3 regions of the Desulfosporosinus sp. Tol-M2 genome follow, and region 1 is predicted to be linked to each of the others. Evidence: predicted binding sites of a transcription regulator. Region 1 holds the regulator's gene; each other region holds the start of a gene.

Region 1 (7,239 bases):
TGTTCCGGCTGATACAGTATTCGTTATGGGGGATAATCGTAACAATAGTGCTGATTCAAGGGAGTGGGGCATTTTGTCTGCCCAAAATATAACCGGCCGAACTCTATTTCGCTATTGGCCTTTGGATCAAATAGGTGCCCTTGCCCGTTAGGCGGGGGCTTTTTTCTTTTTTTTAAGCATATGCTCTATAGGGAGGGCATTTAATCCAATTTCTTTAATTGCTTAAGTTGCTTAATTGGGAGGATGGTGCTTGTGGAAGATCATAAACTAAGGGTCGTTCTTTTATTTGGCGGTCGTTCAGGAGAACATGAAGTTTCTTTAAATTCAGCCCAGTCGATCTTCAAAGCGATTGACCGAACTCGCTATCAGGTAGAAACGATCGGGATTAATAAACAAGGCCAATGGTTTTGGGGCCTTCTTCCTGAAGCTCTGATAAAAGAAGGTTTTCCCCCGGCTGACCGGACACACCAGGTTACGCTGGTCATTGATCCAACAAACCCGCATTTTAGAGCCTTAGACGGCCAAACGCTGCCAAACCAAGGACAAATTGACCTTATTTTCCCGGTACTCCATGGTCCGTATGGGGAAGATGGAACCCTCCAGGGATTACTGGAGATGGCAAATGTACCTTATGTAGGTTCCGGGGTTTTAGGGTCCTCTCTTGGGATGGACAAAGATCGGATGAAGGCCGTCTTCCGTGAGAAAGATCTACCCCAAGCCCGCTATCTGACCTTACTACGTTCAGACTTACTTCGTGGACGGGAAACCTGCCTTAATGAAATTGAAGCAAAGATAGGTTACCCTTGTTTTATTAAGCCTGCCAATCTAGGGTCCAGTGTGGGGATATCCAAAGCGCACAGCCGTAAAGAGTTATTGGATGCTTTGAATGTTGCTGCCATATTTGACCGTAAAATTGTTGTCGAAGAAAATATTAACGGCCAAGAAATTGAAGTCGCCGTTCTGGGAAATGATTCTCCCCAAGCCTCAATTCCTGGAGAAGTTAAACCGGCACAAGAATTTTATACTTACGATGCAAAGTATTCTGATATTGGCTCCAGCGTAATAATTCCAGCGCCTCTCGATGAAGCCTTAATCGCACGTCTTCAGGAAATGGCAATTGAAGCTTTCCGTGCCGTAGAGGCTAGCGGGCTGAGTCGGGTCGATTTCTTTGTAACTCCCCAAAACGAAATTTTCCTTAATGAAATAAATACCTTGCCGGGATTTACAGAAATTTCAATGTACCCTAAGCTTTGGGAGGCGTCAGGAATTCCGTATTCTGAATTAATCGACCGTTTAATTTCCTTTGGGTTGGAACGTTTTTTGGATAAACAAAACAGTAAAATTTCTCAAGATTAGACAAAATAGACTTGCATCCTGACTGACTTTTTTCTTGAATGTGCCTTAATTTGCAGGGCGAACAAAAAGAGGAGCATTGATGGCAACATCCATCTGCTCCCCTTTTTTATCTAAAAACATTTGCCTGCGCATACAATGAAGCATCAAGGTAATTGCTCTTTCTGTTCAACCGTCATATTAAATTTTACTTTCATACCCCCACTCTCCTTCCCTCACTCAAACACGATTGTTAATACGGCCGTTGCTAAGATTCTAATGGGGAATTATCAATTAGAGCATTAACCTAACATTCTTAGGTATTTCTAGGATTATTGGTTATTTTATTTTTACTGAAGATTACGAAAAACTCCAATAACTTTCCCTAAAATCGAGACATCCTGGGAATATATCGGTTCCATCGATGAGTTCTCCGGCTGAAGTCGAATAAGAGTTCTTTCTTTAAAAAAGCGCTTGACCGTAGCTTCATCTTCAATTAAAGCGACAACGATTTCACCGTTTCGGGCTACATTCTGTTGACGGACAACAATAAAATCTCCATCGAAAATTCCAGCATCAATCATACTTTCCCCCTGAACTTTAAGCATGAAAACGTTATCCTGGCGAACAAGATCGGCAGGAAGGGGAAAGGTTCCTTCAATGTTTTCCACGGCTAGAATAGGCTGCCCGGCAGCGACACGGCCGACAACGGGTATATGAACGACTTTTTTGCCCTCGAGTACGTCACTCGAACTATCCAAAATCTCGATCGCCCGAGGTTTTGTGGGATCACGCCGAATATATCCTTTGTCCTCTAACGTCTGCAGATGGCCATGTACTGTAGAGCTGGACAGCAACCCGACAGCTTCGCCAATTTCCCGTACGGCCGGCGGATATCCTTTTTTTCGTATTTCTTGTTTTATGAATTCTAGAATTTTCGTTTGCCGCAGTGATAAATCCGGGTACATAATCTCACACCCCCATCTTTTAACAAATATTTTATCATTTATCGAAATAAAATACAAACAAATGTTCGTAGAATTAGAAAGAAATATTTTAATTAGGGAGAGGGGACCATGAAAATTCCATCGAAGCTAAAACGAATACTTGCTCAGTTGGGGTTACTCATTATTGCAGCCCTAATAGCATGGCAGGAACTTCACCGTCCTCCCACTATTCCGTCGGATGTCTATCCATATTTAACTTCTCTGTCACCGGCTTTAGTGAAGCAGTGTATTAATGAAAATCGAACGTCTCCAACAATTGTCTTAGAGGAATTATTAGCTATACGCTCGACACTCCCTGAAGGAGAAGGACTACCGCTAATAGATCAGCTTAAAGGCTCTGTTCCTTTTTCGGATTTAGACTGGGGAGCAATCCCGCAAAAAAATCAAAAGATTGTTCAAAGGCATTGGGAAATTCTCAGAAAATATACTTATTACCAGCCCGGCAAGTATAGATTTCCCGTTATTGGAAAAACGTGGTTTGAAGATAGTTTCGGTGCGGATCGTGAAGGGGGTAAACGCAGACATGAGGGGACCGACCTTTTTAGCAAAGAAGGAACTCCCATTGTCAGTATTTGTAGAGGGAGAGTTGAACAATTAGGGTGGAACCGCTTGGGTGGAGAACGTGTCGGGATACGCGGGGATGATGGGAACTACTATTATTACGCTCACCTCCAATATATTTCTCCGGCGCTTGTAAAAGGGCAACAAGTTCAAGCAGGGGATCCCTTGGGCACCATGGGCCATACAGGAGATGCTTTAACGACGCCGGATCATCTTCATTTTGGCATTGAACTGCCAAACGGGCAATGGATCAATCCCTATCCCTTTTTGGCGGTATGGCAGTATTGGGGTGAGCATAGAGATGCTTAGTCTGATGATCTCCTGAGTTGATAAAACTTGCCCAAAGTCTTTAAATTCGTTATAATTACTTGATTTATGTTGATTGATTATTTGATTATGTTAACTATATTGATTATGTTGATATACTTTAAATTTCAGTATTTATTTATCATGTATTTATACGTATATTAAAGAAGGGTGAATTAGTGAAACATCTTGCGCATCGTTTTTTTCGCTCCAAATTACCTATACTAATTCTAATAATGACTGTTGGGATTTTTTCATATATCGGATTTCACTATCTGAATCCGACTAGAGCTAAGGAGCTTATTACTGGGGTGGCGGAAACTAAACCTGACTCCCTCACTTCCAATATCCCCCCATCAGTTAAGGAACTCTCAACGCAAGATGAAAGTTACATACTTATTGATCCTCAAACGACTAAAATTCTAAAATCAAACAATGCCGACAGACAGCGTGCGCCTGCCAGTACGACAAAACTCCTCACCGGGCTGATCGCGCTGAAGACCCTGCAAGAAACAGATATCGTACGTGTTGGCCCTGAAGTGAATATTGAAGGGTCACAGCTCGGTCTCAGTCCTGGGGCTGAAATATCGGTCCAAGACCTCTTAACGGCCCTCTATGTGCACAGCTCCAATGATGCCGCTGCAGCCCTGGCCGTAAAAATCAGTGGTTCAATCCCGGCCTTTGCGGAAGAAATGAACAAATATGCAGCCTCTCTAGGCTGTCAGCATAGCCACTTTATGAACCCTCATGGAATGCCCGACCCTGAACATTATACTACCGCTAATGACCTCGCTAAAATTTCAAGTGTATTTCTCAAAAATGAAAGTCTTATGAAATATGTCAAAAAACCTCGCGCCCAAATTCAATGGAAAGATGCCCGGGGTGTGCTTCATAAAGCCGAGTTTGAGAATACGAATCGTCTTTTGGGGAACTATCCCGGAGACGAAGGTCTGAAAACCGGTACTACTACGGAGGCTGCGCAGTGCCTTGTATCCTTTGTCACAAGACCGGACGGAGATTTATTACTCGTCTTATTGGGGAGTAAGAATCGCTACGACGACACCATCAAGTTATTGGATGAAGGATGGGCAGCTCAGCGCTCAGAGGCGGCACTTCGAGAGTTGGCGAAAGACCCTCAATCGCTAATTTTGAGTCCGGGAATATTTTAATATTATCAAGGCAAATGAATAATCTAATCCATCAAAAAATCCGGAGGATAAGACCTTGAGTAAGTTTAGTAATGAATGTGTTTTAGAAGATCGGCCATGTACTGAATGCGGCGAATGTGATCTTTGTGATCTGGATCCTGGTAAACTATGTGATAATTGCTGTCAATGTCTTGAATTTCCAGATGGGGATTTTGCAAAAATTATGATCGACGATATACTGTTGAATACGGATATGCCAACAACTTCCCGCCAGAAAGGGAAGGGTAACCAGTGAAGATAAAATCAGAATCAGAGATATTGAAACGTTTAATCGAAGTGGCCAAAATCCTCAATCTTTATTTCTCTATGGAAAGTTTCGATCGGCGGGTTAATTCTATTGATTCCTGCAATGATGGTGTTTATGGTTTGGGCAAATTCCACGATAAAGGTGTTTAGTCTTGATTTAGTTAAACTCGGGTCATAGGTCAGTTTACTGTTTAAAAAATTATTTAGATGGAATTCCTTGCTCAAAAAGTATTCATCAAATTTTTCTTCAATTATGGCAGGCCCAAAGATAGCAGCCTCCCGGCAGATATATAACCGGCACAGGGGCGTCATAGCATCCCTTGGTAAAACACAACCTAAGTTACTTACAAAAGGACAGCGGTCCAAGCCAACCTTCATTTCTACCATAATTCCGTTATAACCCTTGATTATCCGGCCTTTTTTCAATGTAAACTCATAAATATCGGGGTAATAAAGATTTAAAAATACTAAATCGAAAAGACAAAGTTCCGGTTCGTAGGAACAGCAGCCGATTCCTTTACTTTCATACTTTGTATGCCGGTAACAAACAGCACAAAGGTTAGTACAAACACTTGGACGCAAGGGGTCATTAATAATTTTAAACTCCGCTAACATCAGTAAATTCCTCCTTTTTACCCCTTGTACATTTTCGAAGAGAAAAATATTAATACAACTATTCTAACATAAGATCAAATTACAATCAGAACTACAGAAACGTTATCTACTCCTAAGAGTATACCAGTTTTTAATAAGTTCAGGTGGCTTTGCCTTACTTTTTACCAATGCCGTCATAATGGCAACCCGTATCCGCTTCTGCAAGAGGTGCGGATGTCCTCCCGGAGGAAAATGTCAGATGCCTGGATATCCATATGCCTCTTGACTTGTTTTATTAAGTATGCTCATTGTTATATTATAAGATAAGCTATCAACCAAGATTATTAGAAGCATTCTCAAAGGAACTGGAGGGAAAAGCAATGGCAACCAATGATATGGTAGAAATACGCTGGCACGGCCGGGGCGGACAAGGAGCCAAAATGGCCTGTCTGCTGCTGGCGGATGTGGCCGGTATAGAAGGTAAATTCGTGCAGGGGTTTCCTGAGTATGGACCGGAACGGATGGGAGCCCCTATTACGGCTTATAATCGCATCAGTGAAAAACGGTGTACGATTCATTCCAACATTTACTATCCGGACTATGTGGTCGTGGTAGATGAAAGTCTGCTGGACAGTGTCGACGTTACCGGAGGACTGAAAGAGGGCGGTGCAATAATCATTAATACTCCCCGCTCTCCCCAGGAGATGCGTCCCCGGCTGCGGGGATGGACCGGAAAAGTCTGTACCTTAGATGCCCGCCGCATTTCGGAAGAGATTCTAGGCAGAAACTTCCCGAATACCCCTATGCTGGCCGCTACGGTTAAGGTGAGCGGCGTTTTGGAAACCGAGCATTTTTTAGCGGATATAGAAGAATCCTTTAAACATAAATTTGCTGCCAAACCTCAGGTTATCGAGGGGAACATGGCAACACTGAAAAAATCCATGGAGGAGGTACAGGTAGGATGATTTATGCGAAGGATATCAACGAACGTACCCCTTGGCAGGATCTGACCCCCGGCGGGGAGATCTACGAACCGGGAACCGCACGGGCTTTCAATACTGGTACTTGGCGGACCGACACGCCCATTTTTCACGAGGAAGCATGTAAACACTGTATGCTTTGTATTCCCTTCTGCCCGGACAGTGCTATTCCGGTGAAGGACGGGAAACGTCTGGACTTCGATTATATGCACTGCAAGGGCTGCGGCATATGTGAGGACGTGTGTCCCTTCCCGGCGATTACAATGATGACTGGAGGTGCAGCGATATGAGCAACTGTCTTACCGGCAACGAGGCTGTAGCTTATGCCATGAAGCAGATAAATCCTGATGTCATGGGAGCGTTCCCGATCACTCCCTCCACAGAAATTCCTGAATACTTCGCCCAGTATGTGGCTAACGGCGAGGTTAATACTGAATACGTAACCACGGAGTCTGAGCACAGTTCCATGTCCGTGTGCCTTGCGGCGCAAGCTGCCGGAGCCAGAACCGTCTGCGCTACTTCATCCTGCGGACTGGCACTGATGTACGAGCTTTTATACGTGGCGGCTTCATGCCGTCAGCCTGTTACTCTGGCCTGTGTCAACCGGGCCCTTTCAGGGCCAATTAACATTAACAACGACTACTCCGACTCAATGGGAGCCCGTGATACCGGCTGGATCCAAATCTACGCCGAAAATAATCAGGAGGCTTACGATAATTTTCTCATGGCTATGCCTATCGGCGAGACCCCAAGCGTACGCTTGCCGGTGATGGCCTGTATGGATGGCTTCATTACCAGTCATGCCGTAGAGAATATTGAACTTTTGGAGACGGATAGTGTGCGTAAGTTTATCGGGGAATATAACCCGGAAAACTTTCTGCTGAAAAAAGAAAATCCGTTGGCGGTAGGACCGTACGATGTGAGTCCCTATTACATGGAACACAAGGTCCTGGAGGCTGAGGCAATGAAAGCAGCCAAGGCTCGCATCCTGGAGGTAGCCGCTGA
Region 2 (7,239 bases), on a different contig from region 1:
ACCTTACGGGTTTTAATGATTTCCGTAAGACACTTTCCATAGATGGGGTTATCCATGAGATAAAGGAACGGAAGTGTTAGGTTGCCATTAAGGAGATCTGTGCCAACCGGTTTGCCGAGAGAGTCTGCATTTCCACTGATATCCAAAATGTCATCGGTGATTTGATAGGCGTAACCAATGTTTAGTCCGTATTCTCGCAGCTGGGTCAACAATTCTTCTGAAGAGGCCCCAGCCAGGTAAGCCCCTGATTGACAGCAGGCAGCCAGAAGCTTTCCTGTTTTCTTGGTAATTCGTTGAAAATAATGCTGTAGGCTGATCGAACTTGAGAATTGCTCATTCGCTTGATTGACTTCTCCCTCACACATGGCTTGGATTGCTTCGACAAGGTAGGTCATACTGGAAAGTAATTGATGTGTAGAAAGAATATTGAAGGCTTCGGCAAAGAGGTAATCTCCTGTCAGAATGGCCGCATGATTCCCATAGAGGGAGTTTACGGTTGGTTTTCCACGCCGGGTAGCTGATTCGTCGATCACATCGTCATGAATAAGGGAGGCCATGTGAATAAGTTCAGCTGCAACGGCTGTTTGGATCATTGGCGGATTTAAGGGGGCAAAACACATACCACTATAAAGAGTAAGGAGGGGACGAATCCTTTTACCGCCAGATTGTAAAAAACCAACGCAGGTTTGTTGAATAAGACCATCGGCTTTACTGAGTACGATTTGCAGCTTATCCTCAACAAATAGCAGCTCGGGAAATTGAAGCGTAGGAATTGACGTGTCCTTGGTGTTATAAAGTTGTTGTATACTCATAGTATCAGCCTCTACCCCCTATCAAAATAATAAGCTTTTTGTATTATGCCATAAAGGGGAAGATAGGATACCTCAAGTTGAATAAAGTTGTGGTTTAACCCGGAGCTTGTCGCAGCTTGAAAAATAACCTTAATAAAGTAATTAAAACAATGGTCGAAACACCGCTTAGTAAAAAAGATGTGTTAGCTCCAAACATATCCGTTGTTAAACCCGCAAACAGGTTTCCAATTGGAGTTGCTCCTACGAAGACTAAGGAATATACGCTCATGACTCTGCCCCGGTATTCATTTTTTGTAGTAATCTGTAAGGTTGAATTTGCAGTTGTGGTAAACCAGAGATTGAATACTCCGGTAATAACTAACAAAATTGCCGTATAATAATAGGTTCTTGTAAAACTAATTAGGATTAACATTAAGGAAACCATTATGGAACTTCTTAATAGAATTTTCATATTAGGACCGGATTTGCTTTTTACTGAAACCATTAATGCTCCGACTAATGATCCTACTCCTAAAGCTGACATTAAAAAACCGTATATTTGTGCCTCTTGATGAAGTATATTTTTAGTAAAAACCGGAATTAAGATATTAAAATTAAAGACAAAAATCCCAATAATAAAAACCATCAAAATTGTTTGGAGAAGGGCAGGTTCCCCGACCATATATTTTAAGCCGTCCTTTATTTCTTTGAGCATATTATTATCGGAGACGTTCTTTTTTACATGGGGCGGCACTTCAACTTTAAGCAAACTAGCGATTACGGCCATAAAACTCAATCCATTTAATAAGAAGCACCAAGCAGCGCCAAAAGAGGCCATTATTAAGGCGCCTATAGCAGGCCCTATTATGCGGGCTAAATTAAATGTGGCCGAATTCAAGGCAATAGCGTTCATCAAATCTTTTTTGCCGGCCAATTCTATTGTAAAAGCTTGCCTTGAAGGTATATCAAGGGTATTCGAGAAACCTAAGATTAACGCTAGGATAAGAATATATGCATAGCTAACCGTGTTAGTGAAAACAAGTGCGGATAAGGTAAATGCTAAAATCATTGAAGTAAATTGAGAAATTAAGACTATTTGTTTCTTTGGGTATCTGTCAACAATAACACCGGCGAATAATGAGAAAATGGTAATCGGTAAAAATTGAGTTGCTCCTAAAATGCCTAAGAGGAGTGGCGAGCCAGTTAGAGAAAGCACGAGCCATGCTTGTCCTATACTCTGCGCCCATGTTCCGATCAAAGAAACGCATTGTCCCAACCAATAAATTCTGAAATTCTTATGGGTTAAGGCTGGGAAATTAGTGCTAAGCGCTGTTGTAGAAATTTTGTAGATTTTCATTATTAACCTCTATTTCATTGAAAGGAAATAAGGCGTGATAAAAGGAGTAACTGAAAACGGTAAGCCATTACACGCCTGTACCAATGGCCCCAGGGTTTTAAAGTATCTGCATCTAACGGCATTTTGTAATTCATCAAAATTACCTCACCCAATAGAGTATAATTCAACAATAATCTCAATTCTCCTTTATGGAGGATCCTAAAGAAGGTATCCCAGCTACTGTCCTTGCGCGGATAGCAGCGGGGCTCGGGGTGTCGATTGAAAAGTTGCTGGGATAAAGCTAAGGTCCAGAGTCTTGTAGCAGGGGCCTTTATATTTTTATAAGACAAATTTCCCCTTATTTCGCTGGGGAGTTGTGAGATAATATGGCTGCGTTGTATTAATAATGGATTATCGGATATAAGCCTAACATGAAATGAATTAGAGAGGAGTCAGAGGGGTATGGATTGGCACCTATTGAACCTTATAGCCGTTATGATTGCGGCCGGATGTTTTGGGGGGCTAGTAAATTATTTTTATAGTAATGATGAAAAGGCGACTATATGGAAGTCGGTAATCTTGGGCTTAGGGGCTTCATTTTTAGTTCCGCTGTTTCTTAACATGATATCTAGTTCCTTGTTAGTAGATAGTAAGGAAGATCCGTATAAAATCTTTATCTTTATGGGATTTTGCTTGATAGCAGCAATTTCTTCAAAAGCATTTATCGGAACTATTTCTGATAAGGTAATGGAGGTAGCCAAGCAAGCCGAAAACAAAGCTATAGAGGCAAAGGAGCAAATCCAAAAAGTTAAAGAAATTGTCGATCCTATTGCAAATAAAGAAACTGAGCAGGATTATGCTGGAGAGCAGACTACTGATGAAATTGGATTATTTAGTATTGAATCACTAAAAGATGAATTACCTGATATTGAAGCTATAGGTGAACAGGAAAAAGCTGTTCTTCATGTATTTAATGAAGGGAAATATACTTACAGAACCCTTGCCGGCTTAAGTCAAGCTATAGGAATGAGTTCACCATCTACTCTCAAATTATTGACGGAATTGGAATCATTAGGTTATGTAGGTCAATTGAACAAAAACAATAGGTCGCTTTTTTATTTATCTGCGCAAGGTAGGAAACTTATCTCAACTTTGAGCGGGCATGTAAAATAAAGTAGTCCAAATTAATCAGTTGTTCTTAAAAGATTACAGTAGGCTAGTCATCATTGGATAATCTTCGTTTTCGACAAGACCGCCGGTAATAGAATGGAGACCGCTATTAAGAAACGCCGATCTAAAAATAGCCGAAGAACCGTACTTTTCCCGAATTATATCGACTGCACTGTCAACCTTACGTCGTTTATCGTAGTCCTTACCAAAGAGAGAGGTTTGAAAGAAATCATTCCGGCAGAGTTCAGATACGCGCAGTCCCATATGTCTTAGCGGTTGACCCTGCCAGAGTTCATCGAATAGCTCACAGGCGATTTCCCAAATTTCATCCGTACAATCAGTCGAGTTAAAGAGCTTTCTTTGGTGGGAGCAATCGTGAAATTCATTCGTTCGAAAGGAGACGGATACTAAACGAGCTAACACATTAGCCTGACGCAGCCGGGTACCTACAGATTCGACGAGGGAAAGCAGTACGAGGTGGGCATTATTGCGATCCTCCACGTCAAAGGGCATGGTCGTAGAATTCCCCATACCCTTTACTTCAATGGTGCCACCGGGTCGAACCGGAGAATAGTCTATGCCGTTGGCATAGTTCCAGACTAACACGCCATGTGATTTTAAAAATAGTTTAATTATCTTTAAGTTAAAATTTGCGAGTTCTCCAATCGTTTTAATACCTCTGGATCTCAGCTTTTTAGAGGTTGCCCTTCCGACCATAAAAAGTTCCTCAATAGGTAGGGGCCACATTTTTGCCGGTATTTCTTCAGGAAAGATAGTATGTACCATATCTGGTTTTTTAAGCTCTCCAGCCATTTTGGCTAATAGTTTATTCGTTGAGATTCCAATATTCACAGTAAAGCCCAGTTCATCTTTTATGCGCTCTTTTATCTCGTGGGCAGTTTTACCTGGATCGTTTGAAAGCAACTCCATTCCAGAAAAGTCCAGAAAACACTCATCAACGGAAAAACGTTGAACAGATGGGCTATATTCCTTAATAATCTCAACCATGGCATCGCTGCACTGACGATAAAGATCATAATGCGGGTGAACAATTATAAGGCTGGGACACTTTTGGCATGCCGAGTAAAGTGTTTCGCCTGTCACTATTTTAAATTTCTTAGCAGGGATTGATTTCGTCAGCACTATACCATGCCGTGTGGTTGGATCACCGCCGACAACCGACGGAACGGTCCGCAAATCGAGTGGATCGCCATGTTGGAGCCGGTATACAGCTTCCCAAGAGAGGAAAGCAGTATTTGCATCAATATGAAAAATGTATCGTTTAGCCATGATTTTTCACCGCCCGGAGATAGTGTACTCTGATTTTACCAGAACATGTGTTCTGTGTAAATAGAATATATTTGCGTTTGTCATACTGTGGGCAGCGTGTCAACACCTTCCGGTTGTAAGACAGAATCAGGTATGATATTATTAATTTGTAACATATTTTGGGAAAACCATAAGGAAAAGGGGGGTGGCTTATGGAAAATATCCTACCTTTTAATTTTCTTTACACCTATCAAGACTACTTAAGTTGGCCTTCAAATGAACGATGGGAAATAATTGACGGCATTGCTTACAACATGACACCCGCTCCATCGTCGAACCATCAGAGGATTGTTAGGGAACTTGCCACAAGCTTTAATAACTTCCTGAAAGGAAAAACATGCGAGATTTTCCCAGCACCCTTTGATGTTCGTCTCCCTTATCAAGGCGAGGATGAACATCTCGCTAGGACTGTAGTACAACCTGATCTTTCTCTAATCTGTAATAAGCACTTGATTGATCAACATGGCTGCAAAGGCTGCCCTGACCTAGTCATCGAAGTTACCTCACCCTCCACGATGCAGATAGATCTGAAAATAAAATTTCATTGTTATGAAATGGCTGGGGTTAAAGAATATTGGATCGTTCATCCTGAGGGAAAAACGATCGTTGTTTATGCCCTAGGTTCAGATGGCAAATACGGACGTCCTAATGTCTATACCTCTAACGACCAGCTTCCCGTAAAAGTTCTACCCGGCCTGATCATAAATCTCATCGAAATTTTCCAAGTTCTAACGGATTAACAAAAGCATAAGGCTTATCGTACTTTGATTATTTTTTGCAGTGGAATTATTGAGACCCAAATAGTGATTTCTCTGGCAGGATTTGCAGGGTATGCTTGTGCGCAAAAGATCGAATAATATTACCAGATTGAAGCGTAATAAAATCTTATGCCGACAGCGGCGAAGCAGGTCTGCTGTCTTTACAAAATAATCTCTAAGGAGGTTTAAGCTTTGGCTAAGACAACAAAACCAATGGTCCAACTTACACCAGAATTAGAAAAATTCAAGTATGAGGTAGCTCAAGAGATTGGGATTGCTAATCGAAAACACAAAGGCTTCCCCAACTCGCCGCAACAATAATCTATACGGAAGTGGGTCAGGTTTAACCTGACCCACTTCTGTTCGTAATCAGAACATCCCTATGCTGTCTTCAGCGTTTACTAGAACATCCCTGTGCCGTCTTCAGCGTTTCTTACCTCGTCGTACCTACTTCGTTTCAATGAGACCCCACTTCTATAAGTGCGGGTGGGTACTTCAGGTGGGGTAGAGTCCCCATCTGAAGCCTCGATGTTCAGCTTTAGCTGAACGAGTTCACTCGCATTCATTTCGTTCCTACCTCGTCGTAAATCAAGCCAAAGCGCAGCCCAACCAATGAATGAAATGAAATTGCAAAGGGAACCGTTTAAGCCAACCCCAAAGAATCACACCTTGAAAGCTTTGGTGACCGTGCAATTTCATGTGCATTCATTCCGTTCCCAGCCGTCTATTGCAAATAATGTTCATAATCTTTACGATCAATTCCAGGGTGTAGGCTGATTGCCAAGGCGCCGGCAATAATTTTAGCTGATGTCTTGATGAGATCATCGATTTCTTTTGGGGTAACCATCAGGTTTCCTTGGAAAGGGGAAAGCACATCATCGATAATTTTACTAAATGTTTCCGGTTTAATGCCCTTATAAAGTTTATATAACGACGGGCTGGTTATGAATTGTTGAAAAACCCCTTCGACCACATCATGGGCAATCACGGATGCATTGACAACAGTGGGGAGTCCGATGGCAATCACTTTACAGCCCACCGTTTCTTCGTTAATGCCGACCCGTGAATTTCCTACGCCCGAACCAGGATGAATACCGGTATCAGCGAGTTGAATACTTGTCCCAACACGTTCGAGTGAACCTGCTGCAAGGGCATCAATGGCAATGACCAAATCCGGCTTAACATGTTCGACGATACCACGTATGATTTCAGCGGTTTCAATTCCTGTGATTCCTAAAACGCCTGGGGCAAGGGCGCTTATTTTGCGCATATTACCTTTTAATTCATCGGGGGTGAGTTGAAAAAGATGACGGGTTACCATAGTTTTATTTATGACTTGCGGACCTAAGGCATCGGGTGTAGCATTCCAATTGCCCAATCCGATTATTAAAATGCCGGCATCTTCTTTAAGATTCATAAGTTCAATTAATTTGTCTGCTAATACGTTGGTAATATCGTCATGGACGATATGATTATTTGTTCGTATTTCAGGCGCATCAATGGTAATGTATTGGCCTTTGGGTTTATTGATTGCTTCAGCTCCTTGATCAGTTTGGACGGTAATTATGGTGACTTTAGCATGTTCGCATATTTGTTCATCCATTAGGACGCCGGGAATTTCTTCCCCGCTTTCCCCACGCAGAAGCTCATGGGCTTCAACTGCCAGATCAAGTTGAACATTGAGGTGGCGATATAGTTCTGATTTTTTCATGTTTTCTACTCCTTTGAATGCATTTAAAAAGTCACTGGTGCTAATAAAAGCTCCAGTGATTAGAGAGGAGAAACGAAAGGAAGAGTTGGATGGGGGAAGGGCATTCGATGATTCATATTATGTTCATCGGTTGCAAAATTAGTA
Region 3 (7,239 bases), on a different contig from region 1:
TAACGAACTTCTTCCTCAACCCTTTTCAGCAGTAACTGTTTGGCTTCTTCTGAGGTCAGGCCGGATAAACGCTCCAGCTCAGCTTGCTCTTTGCCCACAAGCTGGTTTAACTCTTCTCTTTGATCTTCTACTTCGCTTTCTTTGCGATGCAGATTTTCTTCTTTGCGTTCCAGCGACTCAATTTTACGGTCCAAACTCTCCTCTTTTTGGAGCAAGCGCCGTTCAAGCCGTTGAAGTTCGTTTCGCCGTTCGCGAGTTTCCTTCTCCACTTCGTTGTGAATATGCATGGCTTCTTCTTTAGCAGCTACGATAGATTCCCTTTTCTTGCTTTCAGATGCCGAATGGGCATTTTCAATAATCCGTTTTGCCTCTTCTTCTGCGGATCCAATGCTTTTTTCTGCAGTATTTTTCCGAAACAGCCAACCGACAAAGACACCCAAACCTAACCCTACTAAAATCGCAACTAAACCAGTAAAAAATAACTGCAGCACACGTGCACACCTCCTTTTTTTTCTATTATCCCATTAAAAAAACTGGTTTTCAAAACCAGTCACATTAAGCATAACCTTAAAGACGGGAGTCCTCCCCCGTTTCCTACAACTCTCGTAAGTCAAAAAACCGTATATTTTAGCTGACTACTACGAAATCTATAAGAAAACCTTTTAAGGTTAAAATCTTAACAAAGACAGACCTCTACTCCGATTTTAATATCATTTGCAAATAATGTCAAGCTTGTCTTGTCCTAAACGGGTGCATTTTATACACTTGGGTCTACTGTACCATCGCCCCCATTATTAATGGTTTGAATCTGAAAGAGTGCGTTCTTCACCATATCAGAGGGATACCCACGTTGAACAAGCTTCCGGGCAACTTTTTGCTGAAGCAATAATTCACGTGGCAGTGACTTCTTAGTTCTATCCTGATGAATTTTTTGATCCCAACGCTTACCCTCTTCTACCCACCATCGTTTGGCAAGAGTTAAACACTGCTGAAACTCAGCATCGCTGGAATACGTTAGTCTCAACGCTTGCTCAACCACTTGGGGTACTAACCCTCGATTTTGCAAATCCCGGAGAACCCTTCGTCGTGAATAACGTTTAAGTCGGTTTTTCGAAACCGTCAAAGCCAGTTCCTGGTCGTTGAGGTAACCCAATTCCTCCATTTTTTCCAGCACTTCATGAACTTCCAAGCTTTCATAGCCCTTTTCCATGAGACGGGTTTCTAATTCATAATGGGTCAGAGCCCGGCGTGATAAATAATTCAGTGCCACTTCCCGGGCGCTTTTATGGGTTTTAGAGCTCAAGCGAACCATCATCTTCCACTGCTTCGGTTGTGTCTGCTAATGTGTTGATACTCGCCCGGATCAATAGTTCCAGTTTGTCGGCCATCTCCGGATGCAGCTTGAGGTATTCTTTGACGTTCTCCCGGCCCTGCCCTAACCGTTCTCCGTTAAAAGAGTACCAAGCCCCTGCCTTGGTAACAACTTCCATTTCAGTGCCAATATCCACGATACTTCCTTCACGGGAAATTCCTTCCCCGTACATAATGTCGAAGTCTGCCAATTTAAAGGGAGGCGCAACTTTATTCTTAACTACTTTGACCCGGGTTTTGTTTCCGATTATATCCTGCCCTTGTTTTATGGCTTCCTGCCGACGTATATCCATCCTGACCGTGGCATAGAACTTAAGCGCTCGTCCACCGGTGGTTGTCTCCGGACTACCAAACATAACGCCTATTTTTTCACGAATTTGATTAGTAAAAATTACACAAGTATTGCTCTTGCTAATAGAGCCTGTTAACTTTCGCAAGGCCTGAGACATGAGACGAGCATGCAAGCCGACATGATTGTCTCCCATTTCCCCCTCAATCTCGGCACGGGGAACCAAAGCAGCGACAGAGTCGATCACAATGACATCCACAGCGGCACTGCGCACAAGAGCCTCACAGATTTCCAACCCTTGTTCTCCCGTATCCGGCTGCGCAACAAGCAAATCTTCGATATTAACCCCCAGGGCCTTTGCATAGACAGGATCGAGAGCATGCTCGGCATCAATAAAAGCAGCCACTCCGCCCATTTTTTGGGCTTCTGCTATAATATGGAGCGCCACGGTTGTCTTACCCGATGACTCCGGTCCGAAAATTTCAATAACCCGCCCGCGCGGCACCCCTCCAACTCCTAGGGCCAGGTCTATCGCCAAGGAACCTGTCGGGATAACCTCAACAAACATTCCCGCTGTAGATTCCCCAAGTTTCATAATCGAACCTTTGCCAAACTGCTTCTCAATCTGAGCAAGGGCAATATCAAGTGCTTTCAGCTTATTCGTTTCAGCCATTCCGTTTCCTCCTCATATTGGTAAATAACGCATTTTCGCGTTTTGGCAAAACATCTGTTCGGTTTATTATAAATGTACCTCTCGATACTTGTCAATTTGTTTATGTTTCAACCGACAGTATAACCTGTTATGTGACAAACTTATTTGAGGTAAAGAGCTAACCCACCGGTTAGCTCTTTACCTCATCATGATATTATCAGGGTAAATGATTCTAAAGAAGCGTCTATTCAAATTCCTTTCTTAACTGGAAAAATCAGTGTTAACGGGCTTTGGCCGGTTCAATATTTACCCTGCGCCCTTTGATCATTGCCTTATGCATACAACTCAAAACTCTGGAAGCATATTCAGTTGGAACCTCGACAAACGTAAATTTATCATAAATATTTATCATGCCAATAATGTTGCCTGGTATGCCACTTTCATCTGCAATCCATCGAATGATATCCTGAGGGCGAATTTGTTGCACCCTGCCGATGTTCATAAAAAACCGTACCATTCCCTCTGCGGCTCCGGTGTTTTGAAAATGAATACCCTCTTGTTCTTTGTCTTCAAGGCGTTCTTCGGCATTCACTCCCTCGACCGCGAACTTTAAGGCAGCTGCTGCCACATCAGTGGAATCGTATTCCTCGAGCAACTCACCGACAATCGCCCGATAATTTCCCAAACGGTTACTTTGGATTAGTTTCAGGAGTTGATTCTTCAGATTTTCCGCCTGACGTTCACTGATGTCAGCCAGTGACGGAAGTTCCTGGCGACGGATTCTAGTCTTAATAAGATTTTCAATCAATCGAAGCTGCCGGTATTCCTTCGGTGAAATCAGAGTTATGGCCACCCCTTTACGTCCAACCCGCCCGGTTCGTCCAATCCGGTGCACATAAGAAACCGGATCCTGCGGAATATCAAAGTTAAGGACATGGGTTACATTATTTATATCCAAGCCCCGGGCCGCAACATCGGTTGCTATCAATAATTCCGTCTTCCCGTCTCTGAATCGTTTCATGACCCGATCCCGTTGTTGTTGGCTCAAATCCCCATGTAACGCACCCGCAAAATATCCCCTGGCTTCCAGAGCTCCGACCAGTTCATCCACGCCACGTTTTGTGCGACAAAAAATAATTCCTTGCCCAATATCCTCCAGATCAATAATCCGGCACAAAGCATCGACTTTAATACTTTCCCTGGTCTCATAAAAAACCTGCTCAATTTGAGGCACGGTTAGTTCATCCCGGCTTACGGATACGGAACGAGGATTTGTCATATAAGTTTGAGCCAATTTACGAATTCCCGGCGGCATTGTTGCTGAGAAAAGCATAACTTGCCGACCTTCAGCGGGGACTTCCTTTAAAAGACTCTCAATATCATCAATAAAGCCCATATCCAGCATTTCATCCGCTTCGTCCAGTACCACTGTTTTCACACGTTGAAGACGAAGTGTACCCCGATTTAAATGATCTAATAACCGTCCCGGAGTTCCAACGACCACCTGATATCCCATACGCAAGGCACGAATCTGACGATCAATAGGCTGTCCGCCATAAATTGGCAGTAGTTTGACATGCCGATACTTTCCGATTTTGGCTATTTCCTCGGCAACCTGGATCGCCAGTTCACGCGTAGGGGTTACGATCAGCGCCTGGACCGCTTGGAATTTAGGATTTGCCTTTTCGATAATTGGAATTCCAAAGGCGGCTGTTTTCCCGGTCCCTGTCTGGGCTTGTCCAATAATGTCAAGGCCTTCCAGAGCCAGCGGGATAGCTTCTTCTTGAATTGGGGAAGGCTCTTCAAATCCCATTTCTGACAGAGCCTGTAAAACCTGCTTACATAATTGATTATCTCCAAAGGTTTGTAACCGTTCAACCATCACCTGATTGTATTCTCCTTTCGCTGTTTAACATATGCACTCGCACCCTATTAAGTGCCGCTTGAACGGTCAGCTGACGAACAGACTCCCGTTCTCCGTAAAGCTGAATTTTTTCTGCTTGAATACCTTCAGGCGCAGCTAAGCCAACGTAAACCAGACCTACCGGTTTCTGGGCACTGCCTCCGTCCGGACCCGCGATACCCGTAGTTGAAATAGCCAGATCCGATCCCGCTTTTGAGCGGATTCCTGCGGCCATTTCCTTAGCAACCTCTTCACTCACAGCACCATATTTATTAAGGCTTTCTGCACTTACCCCCAGTAAGCCTTGCTTTAGTGAATTAGCATAACTAACGACCCCACCCAGATAAAATTCGGAACTGCCCGGTTCTTGAGTAAGGGCAGCACCCAGTAACCCTCCGGTACACGACTCTGCCGTTGCAATAGTTAACTGTTCGTTTTTCAACAGTTGTCCTACTATGCCAATCATGGTTTCCTGATCCCGGCCAAATACTTTGTTTCCTAACCGCCGTCGAATTTCTTCTTCTGTCCGATTTAAGACTTCTTCAGCCTCCTCGCTTATTTTCGAGCTTCTCACCACCAAGCGAATGTGCATTTCAGCCCGTTTGGCAAGTAAGGCCATAGACAAGTTTGGCAGGCCCATCAAATCAGCCAGTACTTCCTCAATTGCCGATTCTCCCATACCAAACACCTTCAGGACGCGTTCGTTCATCCTTTCGACATCCGGTTCGATTTTTTGCTGCAGCACCGGCCAAACATAATTATCGAACATCGGGGTCATTTCGAACGGAGGACCCGGCAATATAATAACGGTTTTACCGTTTTTTTCAATGATGGCGCCAGGAGCTGTTCCTATGTGATTTGGCAAGATTTTTGAACCCTTGGGAAAATAGGCTTGTTTCTCATTGTTCAAAGGCATAGGAGCTTTGCGGCGACCAAAGAACTGTTTAATATGTTCTAAACTGGAGGGGTCCAACTCCATCTTAAGATCCAGGACTTTGGCGACAAGTTCCTTCGTCAAATCATCAACCGTCGGACCTAATCCTCCGGTTGTCACGAGGAGATCTGTTCGCCCAATCGCCTGACGCAAAACCTGCTCCAAACGTTCGGGGTTGTCCCCGATCGTCGTATGATAATCTACTTCAATGCCCAAAGCGGACAGTTTTCCTGTCAAGAAGTGAGCACTCGTATTGAGAGTTTCGCCCAGTAATAGTTCAGTCCCGGTAGAGACAATTTCAGCCTTCATACAGTTTATCACCCTCCTAATATCAACGCAAATCTTCAACTATTATACACCAGTATACACCTGATTAGTTATTTCTCGCTAAACCCATTACTAATCTTTCCCTCAGGGCAAAAAAAATAAACCCCTAAGAGAGGTTCAGACCGCAAGAGCTTCATTTTGTAAAAATATTCGCAAAGTATCTCCACTCAAGGTTTCCTCATCCGCCAAAATCTCGGCAATCCTCAGCAAGACATCTTTATCGTTCTTAATGGTCTTCTTCGTTCGTTGTTCGAGATCAGCCAAGATAGCGCGCGTCACAGGTTGGCGCTGTTCGGCGCTCAAGAGGGAAACATCTGTAACCCCTAAAGAAGACATCCCGGCAAGAAGCAGCTTTTCCACAAGATTCAGAGCTAGTTCATAATCCCCCATAGCGCCTGTACTCCTCATGCCCAGAATCTCCTCCTCCGCCAGTGCCCCTGCCAAAGCCACCATAATCTGCTCTTCCAACATCACCTGGGTATACAGATATAAATCGTCCTCCGGGTAATGACGTACATATCCCAAAGCGTTTCCCCGTGAACGGATGGAAATCTGAGCAACCGAGTTAGGTCGGACCTTTTCCGCAAGCAAGGCATGTCCACTCTCATGGATGGCTATACGCTTTAATTCCTCTGCAGATGGTTTTCGATCAAGTTTCTCTCCCAACATCACTTTCTGAACTGCTTCATGAAAATGATGTTCATTAATTTCCCTCGCCCCTTCACGCAGGGCAAAAATCGCCGCCTCATTTGTTACACTCTCTAAATGAGCTCCTGAAAAACCGAAGGTTTCGTGGGCGATTTCTTCCAGATTAACCTCTTTGGCTAACGGTTTATTTTTCGTGTGGATTTTTAAAATTGCCACTCGACCTTCTTTATCCGGTAGATCAACTTTAACCTGCCGGTCAAAACGTCCCGGTCGAAGTAAAGCTGTATCCAAGGCTTCCGGGCGGTTCGTTGCTGCCATTACTAAGATAGGGAACCCCGGCTCCGCCTTTAAACCGTCCATTTCAACTAATAGTTGATTAAGGGTTTGGTCATACTCATGATGGGAAACGTTACTGCCCCGCTTAGCCCCTAAAATATCCATCTCATCAATGAAAATTATCGCACTCTTTTTCTTTTCCTTCCGGACCATTTCCCGTGCTCTGCGAAACAGGCCGCGTACCCGTTCCGCTCCTACTCCCGCATACATCTCGACAAATTCACTGCCGGATACCGATAGGAAAGCCGAATTGGTGTACCTGGCTGCAGCTTTGGCTAATAACGTTTTCCCTGTGCCCGTCGGACCAGACAACAATATTCCTTTCAACGGACGAATCCCTAAGGCCTTCATCCGATCAGAGTAAAGTAAAAAATCCAACGCTTCCTGAAGTTCCTTTTTCGCGACGCTCTGTCCCCCGATGTCCTCAAAATTGATTGCCGTGGTGGCTATGGACACCCCATTGCCATTTTTTAAAACTTGACGTGAGAGAACAAATGTCCAAACTAAATAAGCCCCCACAAGGAGCAACCCAATGGGAAGCACGTTGTATCCCATGACCTGTAGAAAGGCGAAGACCCCTACCCCCAAGCCGATCAAGATATCCAGTTTCACGCTCTCCGCTCCTTTCTATTGTTTTTCAGTCGCTAAATATTTCACTTGCCCACGCCGTTCAATCACTTCCAGCAGTTGCGCATCACCTTGATTCAAGACCACGTAAATGGCATCATTGTCTATTTCCAATTCAAGCTGTATGCCTGCTTTTTCAGCTTGGTCTCTAG

Evidence for each region. Region 1 encodes LexA, which represses DNA repair genes until DNA is damaged. Its sites were predicted from a motif close to CNAACANNTGTTNG; they were not measured.
Region 2: AC6I5A_RS08225 (DNA polymerase IV) is a predicted target of LexA. The motif match lies at 4,628-4,641, and genes of this name have one in related genera.
Region 3: recA (recombinase RecA) is a predicted target of LexA. The motif match lies at 2,381-2,394, and genes of this name have one in related genera.

Annotation. Positions count from the first base shown of each region.
Region 1 covers NZ_JCAIJG010000059.1:28,228-35,466, reverse strand. Annotated here, with positions in the region: partial or broken gene lepB (signal peptidase I) at 1-151, shown strand, start outside; gene AC6I5A_RS04180 (D-alanine--D-alanine ligase family protein) at 244-1,356, shown strand; gene lexA (transcriptional repressor LexA) at 1,683-2,300, opposite strand; gene AC6I5A_RS04170 (M23 family metallopeptidase) at 2,409-3,209, shown strand; gene AC6I5A_RS04165 (D-alanyl-D-alanine carboxypeptidase family protein) at 3,386-4,375, shown strand; gene AC6I5A_RS04160 (hypothetical protein) at 4,431-4,649, shown strand; gene AC6I5A_RS04155 (hypothetical protein) at 4,682-5,275, opposite strand; partial or broken gene AC6I5A_RS04150 (amino acid permease) at 5,382-5,537, shown strand; gene AC6I5A_RS04145 (2-oxoacid:acceptor oxidoreductase subunit gamma family protein) at 5,635-6,219, shown strand; gene AC6I5A_RS04140 (4Fe-4S binding protein) at 6,216-6,524, shown strand; gene porA (pyruvate ferredoxin oxidoreductase) at 6,521-7,239, shown strand, end outside.
Region 2 covers NZ_JCAIJG010000112.1:18,514-25,752, reverse strand. Annotated here, with positions in the region: gene AC6I5A_RS08240 (polyprenyl synthetase family protein) at 1-812, opposite strand, end outside; gene AC6I5A_RS08235 (MFS transporter) at 907-2,148, opposite strand; gene AC6I5A_RS08230 (YEATS-associated helix-containing protein) at 2,590-3,300, shown strand; gene AC6I5A_RS08225 (DNA polymerase IV) at 3,334-4,587, opposite strand; gene AC6I5A_RS08220 (Uma2 family endonuclease) at 4,779-5,366, shown strand; gene AC6I5A_RS08215 (small, acid-soluble spore protein, alpha/beta type) at 5,577-5,705, shown strand; gene gpr (GPR endopeptidase) at 6,109-7,095, opposite strand.
Region 3 covers NZ_JCAIJG010000038.1:49,915-57,153, forward strand. Annotated here, with positions in the region: gene rny (ribonuclease Y) at 1-491, opposite strand, end outside; gene AC6I5A_RS02295 (regulatory protein RecX) at 758-1,312, opposite strand; gene recA (recombinase RecA) at 1,293-2,333, opposite strand; gene AC6I5A_RS02305 (DEAD/DEAH box helicase) at 2,593-4,197, opposite strand; gene AC6I5A_RS02310 (competence/damage-inducible protein A) at 4,187-5,458, opposite strand; gene AC6I5A_RS02315 (AAA family ATPase) at 5,594-7,072, opposite strand; gene AC6I5A_RS02320 (hypothetical protein) at 7,088-7,239, opposite strand, start outside.